DNA from 3 places in the Streptomyces sp. NPDC034103 genome. Region 2 is predicted to be linked to each of the others. Evidence: riboswitches for the same ligand, from Rfam matches in the RefSeq annotation. Region 2 holds a riboswitch; each other region holds the start of a gene.
What was found. A riboswitch is a leader RNA that binds a small molecule or an ion and turns the genes downstream of it on or off. The one in region 2 is predicted to bind cyclic di-AMP.
Positions count from the first base shown of each region.

Region 1: another riboswitch for cyclic di-AMP. It lies ahead of ACZ56U_RS25570 (C40 family peptidase); the one in region 2 lies ahead of ACZ56U_RS02685 (M23 family metallopeptidase).
Region 3: another riboswitch for cyclic di-AMP. It lies ahead of ACZ56U_RS16785 (transglycosylase family protein); the one in region 2 lies ahead of ACZ56U_RS02685 (M23 family metallopeptidase).

Region 1 is NZ_JBVISS010000011.1:235,557-240,154, reverse strand. Features, by position in the region: gene ACZ56U_RS25580 (hypothetical protein) at 1-257, shown strand, start outside; gene ACZ56U_RS25575 (hypothetical protein) at 690-1,316, shown strand; gene ACZ56U_RS25570 (C40 family peptidase) at 1,383-2,549, opposite strand; cyclic di-AMP (ydaO/yuaA leader) riboswitch at 2,558-2,714, opposite strand; gene pcrA (DNA helicase PcrA) at 3,286-4,598, shown strand, end outside.
Region 2 is NZ_JBVISS010000001.1:611,651-616,248, reverse strand. Features, by position in the region: gene ACZ56U_RS02700 (DNA gyrase/topoisomerase IV subunit A) at 1-64, opposite strand, end outside; gene ACZ56U_RS02695 (M16 family metallopeptidase) at 379-1,773, shown strand; gene ACZ56U_RS02690 (M16 family metallopeptidase) at 1,770-3,158, shown strand; cyclic di-AMP (ydaO/yuaA leader) riboswitch at 3,349-3,514, shown strand; gene ACZ56U_RS02685 (M23 family metallopeptidase) at 3,527-4,291, shown strand; gene ACZ56U_RS02680 (GntR family transcriptional regulator) at 4,478-4,598, shown strand, end outside.
Region 3 is NZ_JBVISS010000007.1:95,569-100,166, reverse strand. Features, by position in the region: gene ACZ56U_RS16795 (cytochrome P450 family protein) at 1-9, shown strand, start outside; gene ACZ56U_RS16790 (transglycosylase family protein) at 210-1,178, shown strand; cyclic di-AMP (ydaO/yuaA leader) riboswitch at 1,383-1,590, shown strand; gene ACZ56U_RS16785 (transglycosylase family protein) at 1,594-2,295, shown strand; gene eno (phosphopyruvate hydratase) at 2,617-3,897, shown strand; gene ACZ56U_RS16775 (FtsB family cell division protein) at 3,984-4,460, shown strand; partial or broken gene ACZ56U_RS16770 (DUF501 domain-containing protein) at 4,484-4,598, shown strand, end outside.

The DNA.
Region 1 (4,598 bases), on a different contig from region 2:
GCACCGCCCGCTTCGTTCCGGCGATGCTGCACGGCGCGCTCACCATGCTGGTCACCGGGGTGATCCTGGTCGGCCTCAACCAGGCGGACGACCAGTCCGTCAACAACGTGAAGATCGGCATCAAGCTGGCCCTGCTGGTGGTGATCCTCGGCCTCGTCTATGTGAAGCGGGACGACGAGAAGGTGGAGAAGGGGCTGTTCGGGCTGGTGGGCGCGCTGACCATCGCGGACATCTTCATCGCGGTGCTCTGGACGTGAGTCTGGCGGTGCTCTGGACCTGAGTCTCGTGCTCTGGGCTTTCGTACTCGCGGTGCCCTGGACCTGAGTCTCGTGCTCTGGGCCTTCGTACTCGCGGTGCCCTGGACCTCAGGATGCCGGTCGCCATCACGGCCGCTCCGGCGGCAGGCGGCCGCTGGGCCCACCAGACGCGGAGGGGGGAGCGCGGGAGGTGAGCGGCGGGACCGGACATGGGGGCGATGCTAAGGAGCGCGGGAGGAGGCGAGGGCGGGGCACGCGCGCGTGCGCGGAGAAGTGCGCGCGGGCGCCGGGCAGGACTGGGGCGCGCGCCGCACGCAGAGGGTGCGGGCAGGGACCGCCCTCGGGGAAGCCCGGCCAGGAGGGCGGAGCAGCGGCGGGGATCTGAGTAGTTGCGCTCATGACACTCGGCCTCCGCCCCGCGAGACTCTGCCCATGTCCTTCGGAAGACCAGCCACAGCTGCCCCGGCCGCCACAGCCGCCGTAGTCGCCGCCCTCATCGCGCTCACGGTGACGGCGTGCGGAAGCCAGAAGGGTGGTGTGGGGGCGGAGTCGAGCCCCGGCGCGCGCTCGGGCAGCGCCTCGCCCTCCTATCCGCCCCCGCCCCGGTGCGCCCAGGCCGCGAAGACGCCCGTGGCGGTGCCCTCGTCGCCGAGCCCCCGTGCCGACACCGCCACGCCGGAGGAGAACATCGATCAGCCCCCGAACTACGCCGACAACCACGCGTACCGCATGCGGACCTCCCTCAGCGCGGAGCAGCAGGCCAGCGGGCAGGCGTCGGCGGAACTCATCCTCGCGGAGCTGGCGAAGGTCAGGAAGGAGGGCGGTTCGGGGGAGTACGGGAGCTTCAGTGATGAGCGCGTCGAGACCGCGCTGGCGCGCCTCGGCTGCGGCGAGGAGCACGGGGTCTCCGTGGGGAACGGCTACTACGCCGTCTACACGGGCGTCGTGTGCGTGTCGGGGCGGGTGACGAAGGACGAGCTGACCGGCGAGGTGCACGGCGTCTACGCCGAGCCGCAGCCCGGCGAGGGGCCCTGTGTCGAGAACCGGGGAGGTCACTGACGCCAGGGCCGCGCCGCGCGTCAGGCCGGCCGCACCACGCTTGTGGATCGCCGGCCGTGCCGCGCGTCAGGCCGGCCGCACCACGCTGTGGATCGCCGACTCACCGTCGTAGAAGAGGGACTCCTCGCGTACGTACGCCCCCGGCTTCGGCGCGTGGATCATCTTGCCGTTGCCGATGTAGATGCCGACGTGGGTGACATCGTCGTAGAAGAAGACGAGGTCGCCGGGCCGGGCGTTGGAGAGGGAGACCGTGGTGCCGGCGTTCACCTGGTCGTAGGTGGTGCGCGGCAGGGAGATGCCGGCGGCGTTCCAGGCGGCCTGGGTGAGGCCGGAGCAGTCGTAGGAGTCGGGGCCGGTGGCGCCCCAGACGTACGGCTTGCCGATCTGTGAGCGGGCGTAGGCGAGCGCCTTCTCGGCCTTGGTGGCGTACGAGGAGTCTGTGGTCTGCGAGGGGTCCGTGGTCTGCGAGGGGGAGGAGGACGACGAGCCGCTCGCCACCCCCTGGGCCGCGGCCTCCTCCTTCGCCGCCTTCTGCTCCGCCGCCTGCTGCTTCGCCAGCTCCGCGGCCTTGCGGGCGGCCTCCTCCCGCTTCTCCTTCTCGATCGCCGCGAGCCGCGCCTTCTCCTCGGCGGTCAGCCGCGACAGCAGCTCGCGCGCGTCGGAGAGCTTCTTCTGGACGGTCGCCTTGGCGGTCTTGAGGTCGCTCTGTGTGTCGGTGAGCGTCTCGAGGCTCTGGGTGGCCTCCTGACGCTTCTTCATCGTCGCGGCCTGCTCGGTGACGTAGTCGTCGACCGCGCCCTTCTGGCGGGACGTCATACGGCCCATCAGCTGCGTCTGGTCGAAGTAGTCCTGCGGGGAGTCCGCGAGCAGGAAGGTCGCCGTGTCGGGCGCGGAGGCGCCGGTGCGGTACTGGGCCGCGGCGAAGGTGCCGAGTTCCTCGCGGGCCTCGTTGAGCTTCTGGGTGCGCTTGGCGACGTCGTCGAGGAGGGTGTCGACCTCCTTGCGCTGCTTGGCGGTCTTCTCCTTGGTCGCGTTGTACTTCTCGGTCGCCGACTCCGCCTGGCGGTAGAGGTCGTCGACCTTCTTCTCGACCTCCTCGATGCTCGGCTTGTCGTCGGTCGAGGGGGCGGCGGTGGCCGTCTGGGAGAGCAGTGCCACGGAGGTGAGGGCGGCCGTGGCGAGAGCGGGGGTGCGTATGCCTCCCGCGGCGGACGACTTGCGGTGCGACGCCAAGGTCGGCGACTCCTTCCATGCTCCGCCTACCGAGTTAGCTGTCGGGTTCGGGCGGGTGCTTCGGAAGGTGTGCCCTACGGCCGTCCCCGGAGGGGAGTGGGGCCGATTCACCCCGGATCGGTGTGGGTCCCCGGCTCCGGCTGCCTGGAGAGGCGTACCGGACTCGGCGGAGGCCGCGCGGCCCGGCGACGTTCGCCGGTGGGGGTCGTACGGCCTGCCCGGCACGGTAGCCAACTCGCGTGGCCCCTGTGAAGGTTGATGGTCGATATGCCCGATACATTTTCGTGACCTTGGGGCGGGGCGCGGCAGGGCGCGGGCAATGCGGGCCGATCTGGCGGGGCTTGTTCGCATTTCTGGCGGAGTGGCCGTGCCCGGCCGCCGGCTTCCCGCCGCGCCGCGGTCGCCCGGGCGGCGTGACCGGCGCCTGTGCCCGCTCACGGCGAGCTGTGGGGCGTGCGCCGCCCCTGTCTTCCCCTGTCTTCGGGTCTTCCCCTGCCTTCGGGTCCGACGGCAAGATCTGCTGTCTTCGGGTCCGACGGCAAGATCTGCTGTCTTCGGGTCCGACGGCAAGATCTGCGCCTCGGCCTGCCTGGTCGCGAGCCGTGGCCGGACGGTCACGGAGGGCGAGGGGGCCTCGGGGCGGTCAGGTCCTGTGCGCGGGCCCGCGGGCTGTCTTTCCCGCGACTTCTCGGGGTGGCGGCGGGGTGTCAGTGGGGAGCCCTAGACTCGGAGAGCGATGAGCAGCCTCTTTGATGACAGCTTCCTGGCGGACCTCCAGGCCCCTAAGGGCCGCGAGGAGGAGCACCCGCCGCCGCCCGAGGACGAGCACGGACCGGAACCCGTTCCGGACGATCTGTTCGGCGGGAAGTTCGACGTGCCACCGGACCGGGACGGCTACTACCGCGACGGCGCCGCCCGCCCGGTCCTGGACGCGGCAGCCCTCGTCGAGGGGCTCAACGAGAACCAGCGCGCCGCCGTCGAGCACTCCGGCACCCCGCTGCTCATCGTGGCCGGCGCCGGCTCCGGCAAGACCCGTGTGCTCACGCACCGCATCGCGTATCTGCTGGCCGAGCGGGACGTCCACCCGGGCCAGATCCTCGCGATCACCTTCACCAACAAGGCCGCGGGCGAGATGAAGGAGCGGGTGGAGCAGCTCGTCGGCCCGCGCGCGAACGCGATGTGGGTGATGACCTTCCACAGCGCGTGCGTGCGCATCCTGCGGCGGGAGAGCAAGAAGCTCGGCTTCACGTCGTCGTTCTCGATCTACGACGCCGCCGACAGCAAGCGGCTGATGGCCCTGGTCTGCCGCGACCTGGACCTCGACCCCAAGCGGTTCCCGCCCAAGTCCTTCAGCGCCAAGATCAGCAACCTCAAGAACGAGCTGATCGACGAGGAGGACTTCGCCGCCCAGGCCACCGACGGCTTCGAGAAGACCCTCGCCCAGGCCTACGCCCTGTACCAGTCGCGGCTGCGCGAGGCCAACGCCCTCGACTTCGACGACCTGATCATGACGACGGTCAACCTGCTGCGCGCCTTCCCGGACGTCGCCGAGCACTACCGCCGCCGCTTCCGGCACGTCCTGGTCGACGAGTACCAGGACACCAACCACGCTCAGTACGCGCTGGTCAGGGAACTGGTCGGCACCTCCGAGCACCCCGTCGACGTACCGCCCGCCGAGTTCGACCTGCCGCCCGCCGAGCTGTGTGTCGTCGGTGACGCCGACCAGTCGATCTACGCCTTCCGCGGCGCGACGATCCGCAACATCCTCCAGTTCGAGGAGGACTACCCGCAGGCGACCACGATCCTGCTGGAGCAGAACTACCGCTCCACCCAGACGATCCTGTCCGCCGCCAACGCGGTCATCGAGCGCAACGAGTCCCGCCGCCCCAAGAACCTGTGGACCAACGCGGGCTCGGGCGCCCGCATCACCGGCTATGTCGCCGACACCGAGCATGACGAGGCGCAGTTCGTCGCCGACGAGATAGACCGACTGACGGACGCGGGCGAAGCGAAGGCCGGCGACGTCGCCGTCTTCTACCGGACCAACGC
Region 2 (4,598 bases):
TGTCGAGGATCTTCTCCTCGTACGAGTCGTCGGGCGGCGGGGTCTTCGTGCTACGGCGGGCCATCGCTGCCGGCTCCTCTTTTCTGGTCGCTCGCCTTCGGGTCGCGCCCCTTCGGCTCACTCTTGCTGAAGCGTGAACGGGATCTGACGCGGACCATTGTGGACCGCGGCACTGACAACGCGGACGACGACCCGACGTCAGCCGTCCCGCCGGGTGTTCACCCGTACGGCACGCGGCCCCGCCCGCAGGCTACGGGATCTCGCTCTCGGCGTACGACCACCGGGAACTTCACCGGGGCTTCGCACGCTTGCATACAGTGGCAGGACCGGCACAAAAACGCGGTTCCGATCAACCGCACCGCCATCGAAGGGACGTACATGCCCATGGGTCACACGGCCACAGACCAGGCAGGCACCGGGGGCCTGACAGCGACCGAGCACCGCCTGGCCAACGGGCTGCGCGTGGTGCTCTCCGAGGACCACCTGACCCCGGTCGCGGCGGTGTGCCTCTGGTACGACGTCGGCTCGCGCCACGAGGTCAAGGGGCGTACCGGCCTCGCTCACCTCTTCGAGCACCTGATGTTCCAGGGCTCGGGGCAGGTCAAGGGCAACGGCCACTTCGAGCTCGTCCAGGGCGCGGGCGGCTCGCTCAACGGCACCACGAGCTTCGAGCGCACCAACTACTTCGAGACCATGCCCGCCCACCAGCTGGAGCTCGCCCTCTGGCTGGAGGCCGATCGCATGGGCTCGCTGCTGGCCGCCCTCGACGACGAGTCGATGGAGAACCAGCGGGACGTCGTCAAGAACGAGCGCCGCCAGCGCTACGACAACGTCCCTTACGGCACGGCGTTCGAGAAGCTGACCGCCCTCGCCTACCCGGAGGGCCACCCCTACCACCACACGCCGATCGGCTCGATGGCCGACCTGGACGCGGCGACCCTGGAGGACGCGCGCGCGTTCTTCCGGACGTACTACGCACCGGGCAACGCGGTGCTGTCCGTGGTCGGTGACATCGACCCCGAGCAGACGCTCGCCTGGGTCGAGAAGTACTTCGGTTCCATCGCCTCCCACGACGGCAAGCCCGCCCCGCGCGACGGCTCGCTGCCCGAGATCATCGGCGAGCAGCTGCGCGAGGTCGTCGAGGAAGAGGTGCCCGCGCGCGCGTTGATGGCGGCGTACCGGCTGCCGCACGACGGCACGCGCGCGTGCGACGCGGCCGACCTGGCCCTCACCGTCCTCGGCGGCGGCGAGTCCTCCCGCCTCTACAACCGGCTCGTCCGCCGGGACCGTACGGCCGTCGCGGCCGGCTTCGGTCTGCTGCGGCTCGCCGGGGCGCCCTCGCTGGGCTGGCTGGACGTGAAGACCTCCGGTGACGTCGAGGTGCCGGTGATCGAGGCCGCCATCGACGAGGAGCTCGCCCGGTTCGCCGCGGAGGGCCCGACGGCCGAGGAAATGGAGCGCGCGCAGGCCCAGTTGGAGCGCGAGTGGCTGGACCGGCTCGGCACCGTCGCGGGCCGCGCCGACGAACTGTGCCGCTACGCCGTTCTGTTCGGCGACCCGCAGCTCGCCCTCACCGCCGTCGACCGCGTCCTGGAGGTGACCGCCGAGGAGGTCCAGGAGGTCGCCAAGGCGCGCCTGCGACCCGACAACCGCGCGGTGCTCGTCTACGAACCCCTCTCCGCGGAGGCCGCCGAGGACGCGGAGCTCCCCGAGGACCCCGAGGCCGAGGCCACCATCGAGGCCGGCGACAAGAACGAGGAGGCGGCCAAGTGACCGAGCTCGCCACGATGGAGTTCCACCCCCAGCCGCAGGCCGGCGAGGCGAAGCCGTGGGCCTTCCCGGCCCCCGAGCGCGGCACCCTCGACAACGGCCTGACGGTCCTGCGCTGCCACCGCCCCGGCCAGCAGGTCGTCGCCGTCGAGGTCCTCCTGGACGCCCCGCTGGACGCCGAGCCGGCCGGTCTCGACGGTGTGGCCACGATCATGGCGCGGGCCTTCTCCGAGGGCACCGACAAGCACACCGCCGAGGAGTTCGCCGCCGAGCTGGAGCGCTGCGGCGCCACCCTGGACGCGCACGCCGACCATCCCGGCGTCCGCCTGAGCCTCGAGGTCCCGGCGTCCCGCCTGCCCAAGGGGCTCGGTCTGCTGGCCGACGCCCTCAGGGCGCCCGCGTTCGCCGACAGCGAGGTCGAGCGGCTGGTCACCAACCGGCTCGACGAGATCCCGCACGAGCTCGCCAACCCCTCCCGGCGGGCCGCCAAGGAGCTGTCCAGGACCCTGTTCCCGGCGGACCTGCGCATGTCGCGCCCGCGCCAGGGCACCGAGGACACCGTCCGCGCCATCGACTCCGCGGCCGTACGCGCCTTCTACGAGAAGCACGTCCGCCCCGCCACCGGCACCGTCGTGGTCGTCGGCGACCTCACCGGCATCGACCTCGACGCGCTGCTCGGTGACACCCTCGGTTCCTGGACCGGCTCCTCGGCCGAGGCGCGGCCGGTGCCGCCGATCACCGCCGACGACACCGGCCGGGTCGTCATCGTGGACCGCCCCGGCGCCGTCCAGACGCAGCTGCTGATCGGCCGGATCGGCGCCGACCGGCACGACCGCGTGTGGCCCGCCCAGGTGCTCGGCACGTACTGCCTCGGCGGCACCCTCACCTCCCGCCTGGACCGCGTCCTGCGCGAGGAGAAGGGCTACACCTACGGCGTGCGCTCCTTCGGGCAGGTCCTCCGCTCCGCCCCGGACGGCACGGGCGCCGCGATGCTCGCCATCAGCGGCTCCGTCGACACCCCGAACACCGGTCCCGCCCTGGAGGACCTGTGGACGGTGCTGCGCACCCTCGCCGCGGAAGGTCTCACCGACGCCGAGCGGGACGTCGCCGTGCAGAACCTCGTCGGGGTGGCCCCGCTGAAGTACGAGACCGCGGCGGCCGTCGCGAGCACGCTGGCCGACCAGGTCGAGCAGCACCTGCCCGACGACTACCAGGCCACCCTGTACCGGCAGCTCGCCGCCACCGGCACCGTCGAGGCCACCGCGGCCGCCGTGAACGCCTTCCCGGTGGACCGTCTGGTGACGATCCTGGTCGGCGACGCGTCCGCCATCAGGCAGCCCGTGGAGGCCCTCGGCATCGGTGAAGTCACCGTCGTCACGGCCGAGTAGGGGCACGCGCGCGTGGGAGCCCTGGTGACTTGAGTGTCACCAGGGCTCCTTAATGTCCGAATTGAAGGTCAGTCGCCTGTTTGCCCTGTGGGATGCGCTACAAAAGCCGTGATCCGTTTGGGGATTGAAAGTGGCCCCGTTTAGCGTCTTCCCGGCTGTCCGTCAGGCACTGCGCCGCGCCCGCGGCACCGGACAGCCATCGCCGAGTCCCCGTACGGCGCGAGCCAGGGGAGCCGGGGACCCATCCGTAGTCCCTGGGGTGAATCGGACGCCCGCGCGTGCCGCGAGGGGGTCCGTAGGAGACCTTCCTGCTCCGAACCCGTCAGCTAACCCGGTAGGCGAGAGGGAAGGAAAGGACCAGCCACTACATGGCGTTCACGCGCGCCACCGGGAAGCACCGTCGTCCCAGCAGGATGAAGCGCACCACCGCCCACGCGGCGGGGATCGCGGCCCTCACCACGACCGGTGTCATCGGCACCCTCGCCGCCCCGGCCCTCGCCGCGGAGCCCGCGGCCGAGCAGACCGGACTCACCCCGGTCATCACCCTCGGCGACTCGGTCGCCGCCCAGATCGACGCCCAGGCCGAGGCCCAGGAGCAGGCAGCCGTCGAGGCCGCCCAGCAGAAGGCCGAGGAGGAGGCACGCCGGCAGGCCGCCGCCAAGGCCAAGAAGGAGCGCGAGGCCAAGGAGCGCGCCGCCCGCGCGGCCGCCGAACGCAAGCGCCTGAACACCTTCGTCAGCCCGATCGCCGGCTCCTACATCTCCACCGGCTACAAGGCCGGCGGCGCGGTGTGGTCCTCCGGCAGCCACACCGGCGTGGACTTCCACGCCGCCAGCGGCACCTCCGTGGTCGCGGTCGGCTCCGGCACGGTCGTCGAGGCCGGCTGGGGCGGGTCCTACGGCAACAACGTCGTGATCAAGATGCACGACGGCACGTACACCCAGTACGGCCACCTGTCGTCCATCGGCGTCTCGGTGGGCCAGACGGTCACCCCGGGCCAGCAGATAGGCCTGTCCGGCGCGACCGGCAACGTCACGGGGCCGCACCTGCACTTCGAGGCCCGCATGACGGCGGAGTACGGCTCGGACATCGACCCCGTCGCCTACCTCCGTTCGCACGGTGTGAACGTCTGACGACGGACGCGAGACCTCTTCGGAACCCCGGCCCACCGGCCGGGGTTTCGTCGTTTCCGCCGCGCCGCTGTCCAAAAAATATCCATGGATTCCGGCCCGCCATCGGAAATTCCCGCTCTTTGCAATAGAGTCACTGAACACACGTCAATCGTCGACGTTTCACGGGGATTAAAGCGGAGGTCGGTCATGCGTATTCCGGCGCACTCGGTATGCACCGCGATCAGGGACGACATCGTCGCCGGTGTCTACGAGCGCGGCAGCCGGCTCACCGAGGAACTCCTCGCGCGCCGCTACGGCGTCTCCCGCG
Region 3 (4,598 bases), on a different contig from region 2:
GTTCGGTAGGCCGGCGGGCAACTCACCCCTGCCCCGCGGTCCTTGCGTCGGCCGACGCAAACATGACACACCCTCAAGTCTGTGATCTTCACGTGATCTGTGCGGCATTAACTTGTGACAAGTGATCGTCTGCCGATACGTTCTCGCATCAACGCGGCGACCCGATCCACCCGCCGCGCCCGCACTGTCGTCTCGCGAAAGGGCACCCCATGCTCACCGGGAACGGTCGTCACCGTCGCCCCCGTCAGGCTCCGGCACTTCTCGTCGCGGCCGGAGTGACCGGCTCCGCCATCGCGATCCCGCTGCTCGGTGCGGGCGCGGCGAGCGCGGCGGACGGGAACACCTGGGACCAGGTCGCCCAGTGCGAGACCGGCGGCTCCTGGAGCGCGAACGACGGCGACGGCCACTACGGCGGGCTCGACCTCTCCCAGAGGAACTGGGAGAAGTACGGAGGCCTCGACTACGCCACGAGTCCCGACCTCGCCAGCCGCAACCAGCAGATAGCCGTCGCCGAGAAGGTCCTCGCGGACCAGGGTGTCGGCGTCTGGGGCACCTGCGGTCTGCTGCACGGGCTCAGCGAGGACTCGGGCTCGGCCGATGTCGACACCGGCGTCGCCGGCGGTTCGCCGTCGGCATCGGCGAGCGACGACTCCGGCGACTCCTCCAGCGCCTCCGACGCGTCCGGTCAGCCCGAATCATCCGAATCATCCGGATCGGCGGGTCTGTCCAACTCATCCGACTCATCCGACTCGTCGGAATCGGCCGACACGGAGGACTCGTCCGGCAGCGCCTCCCCGTCGCCCGGCGCCGATGCGGACAAGTCCGCCAAGCCGGACAACTCCGGCCCCGCTTCGGGTGGTGCGCCGTCCTCCGACGGCTCGTCCGCCGCGCCGACCGAGAGTGACGAATCGGACAACTCCTGGCGAGAGGGCGGTTCTTCGAACCTGGTGGACACCGGCGCCCTCGTCGCCCCCTCCGAGGGCACCGGCCGGCACCGGGGTGCGAGCGCCGACGAGGGCTCGTACACCGTCCGGACCGGCGACACGCTCGCCTCCATCGCCGACTCCCTTGAGCTCGACGGTGGATGGCGCCGGCTCTACGCCGCGAACGAGCAGGTCATCGGTGCCGACCCGAGCGCGATCGAGCCCGGTCAGACCCTTGCTCTCGGTAGCGAATAGGGCGAAATCCCCAGCAGAAACCGCGAGTTCGCGTCCCCAATTAGCCGTAAATGTCCGGCTTGGTGAAAGTGTGGGATGAGTCTCAGAAGCCCTGATCGTCTTTGAAATCCCCCGGGTTCCGTGTCTACGGTCAACACCGCTCGTCACCGCGAGCCCCGGCTGCCGCAACGCCGAATCCTGCCAGCGGCCGTACGGGAACAGTCGTCGCGTCAAGCGCCGTAGGCAGGAGCGGGGGACCCAAGGTAAGTGCCGGGTCCGGAAGTTGAGGCCTCACGGGGTCTCATGGCCGAGAGGCCGCCGGAACCGGCTTGGGGTGGAGCCGCGCAGCGCGCCGAGAGGCGAGGTGTGCGGCCGGGCAACTCAACCGGCCCGAACCCGACAGCTCACCTCGCAGGCGTCGGTGAGGGGATCCACCATGCTGTTTTCCGCCAAGGGCAAGCACCGTCGTCCGTCCAAGGCCACCCGCGCCGCCGCGCTCGCCGGCGTCACCGGTGTCGCCATCGCCGCTCCGCTGATGGCGGCCGGCAACGCCTCCGCCGCCACCGCCTCCGAGTGGGACGCCGTCGCCCAGTGCGAGTCGGGCGGCAACTGGTCCATCAACACCGGCAACGGTTACTACGGCGGCCTGCAGTTCTCCGCCTCCACCTGGGCCGCGTACGGCGGCACGGCGTACGCCTCCACCGCCGACCAGGCCTCCAAGGCGCAGCAGATCGAGATCGCCGAGAAGGTCCTCGCGAGCCAGGGCAAGGGTGCCTGGCCGAGCTGTGGCGTGGGCCTGTCCGGCGCCGGCTACACCGGTGGCGGCTCCAGCTCGTCCTCGAACGACAGCGGCAGCAACAGCGGCAGCGACAGCACCAGCACCGGCACGCGTTCCTCCGAGCAGCAGGCCTCCCGCTCCTCCGAGCGTCCGGCCGCGAAGAAGACCGTCACCACCCCGACCGGCAAGAAGGTCAAGAAGGGCGACGGCGAGTACAAGGTCGTCACGGGTGACACCCTCAGCTCCATCGCCGCGGAGCACGACGTCAAGGGCGGCTGGCAGAAGGTGTTCAAGCTGAACAAGGACATCGTCAGCGACGCCGACTTCATCTACCCGGGCCAGCAGCTGCACCTCAAGTAAGAGGGACACAGCCGCGTCCCGGCCGAACCACAGCGCCCTCACGTGCGCGGTCCTCATGCCGAGGGCCTCGTGAGGGCCCCCCGTCCCCACGGGCTCCCCGCTCCGGTGCGTGTTCCCCCGTACGCACCGGGGCGGGGTTTCTTTCATGTGTGGCCGCCGGGACGCCGCTGTCAGTTTGTTCGGTTCAGAAACAATTTACTCTCGGTTCTGTCCACGGGGCGGTCCACGCGGTGGCCGATCGCCCGGAGGCGGTTAGGCTCGGTCTCGCAGAACCCACCGCGGTCCCGGCGGACCGTGTCACATCCCAAGAAGGAGATGCTCGTGCCGTCCATCGACGTCGTCGTAGCCCGGGAAATCCTGGACTCCCGAGGCAACCCCACGGTCGAGGTCGAGGTCGGCCTCGACGACGGCAGCACCGGTCGTGCCGCCGTCCCCTCCGGCGCCTCCACGGGCGCCTTCGAGGCCATCGAGCTGCGCGACGGTGACCCGAACCGCTACCAGGGCAAGGGTGTCGAGAAGGCCGTCCTCGCGGTCATCGAGCAGATCGGCCCGGAGCTGGTCGGCTACGACGCCACCGAGCAGCGCCTGATCGACCAGGCGATGTTCGACCTGGACGCCACCGACAACAAGGGCTCGCTCGGCGCCAACGCCATCCTCGGCGTCTCCCTCGCCGTCGCCCACGCCGCCTCCGAGGCCAGCGACCTCCCGCTCTTCCGCTACCTGGGCGGCCCGAACGCGCACCTGCTGCCCGTTCCGATGATGAACATCCTGAACGGCGGCTCGCACGCCGACTCCAACGTGGACATCCAGGAGTTCATGATCGCCCCGATCGGCGCGGAGTCCTTCTCCGAGGCGCTGCGCTGGGGCACCGAGGTCTACCACACCCTCAAGAAGGTCCTGAAGAACAAGGGCCTGTCCACCGGCCTCGGCGACGAGGGCGGCTTCGCCCCGAACCTCGGCTCCAACCGCGAGGCCCTCGACCTCATCCTCGAGGCCATCAACGAGGCCGGTTACACCCCCGGCGAGCAGATCGCCCTCGCGCTCGACGTCGCCGCCTCCGAGTTCTACAAGGACGGCGTCTACTCCTTCGAGGGCAAGGACCGCTCCGCCGCCGAGATGACGGAGTACTACGCCGAGCTCGTCGCGGCGTACCCGCTCGTCTCCATCGAGGACCCGCTGTTCGAGGACGACTGGGAGGGCTGGAAGACCATCACCGACCAGCTCGGTGACAAGGTCCAGCTCGTCGGCGACGACCTGTTCGTCACCAACCCCGAGCGCCTGGCGCGCGGTATCGAGGAGGGCGCCGCCAACGCGCTGCTCGTCAAGGTGAACCAGATCGGCTCGCTCACCGAGACCCTCGACGCCGTCGAGCTCGCCCAGCGCAGCGGCTTCAAGTGCATGATGTCGCACCGCTCCGGCGAGACCGAGGACGTCACCATCGCCGACCTCGCCGTCGCCACCAACTGCGGCCAGATCAAGACCGGCGCCCCGGCCCGCTCCGAGCGCGTCGCCAAGTACAACCAGCTCCTGCGCATCGAGGAGATCCTCGACGACGCCGCGGTGTACGCCGGCCGCTCGGCCTTCCCCCGCTTCAAGGGCTGAGGCACAGCCAAGTCGTACGTACGTCCCCGTACTCGGTCCCGTACCGTGTGCGGGGACGTACGCGCGTGTGAACGGGAGTGAGAGAGATGGCCGTCAAGGACCGTGACCGCTTCTCCACCGCCACCCGGATCCGGCTGCTCGGCGAGCAGACCGCTGCCCGCGTCTACCGCTCCCAGACCAAACGGCAGGCCCGCCGCTCCCGGCTGACCGGCCGCGCGGCGCTGCTCGCGCTGGTGCTGTGCTCGCTGGTGGTCGCGCTCGCCTATCCGATACGGCAGTACGTCTCCCAGCGCGCCGAGATCGCCGACCTGCAGCGGCAGCAGGAGCAGGCCCGGCAGCGGGTCGAGGAGCTGCGGGACGCCAAGGCGCGCTGGCAGGACGACGCGTACGCCGAGCAGCGGATCCGTGAGCGGCTGCACTATGTGATGCCGGGGGAGACGGGGTTCATCGTCGTCGACCCGGACGCGGCGCGGCAGTCGCGCGCCGATCTGGGGGCGGCCGACCGTCCCTGGTACGCGAACGTCTGGGACGGGGTCGACAAGTCCGACGCCTCCGACCAGTGAACCTGACCTAGAGAAAGACAGGCATGGAAACGCCCCCGCCGACCACTTTGCGCACCGAGCCGACCGACGCCGATGTCGAGGCCTTCAAGCAGCAGCTCGGGCGTCCGCCGCGCGGACTGCGCGCGATCGCGCACCGCT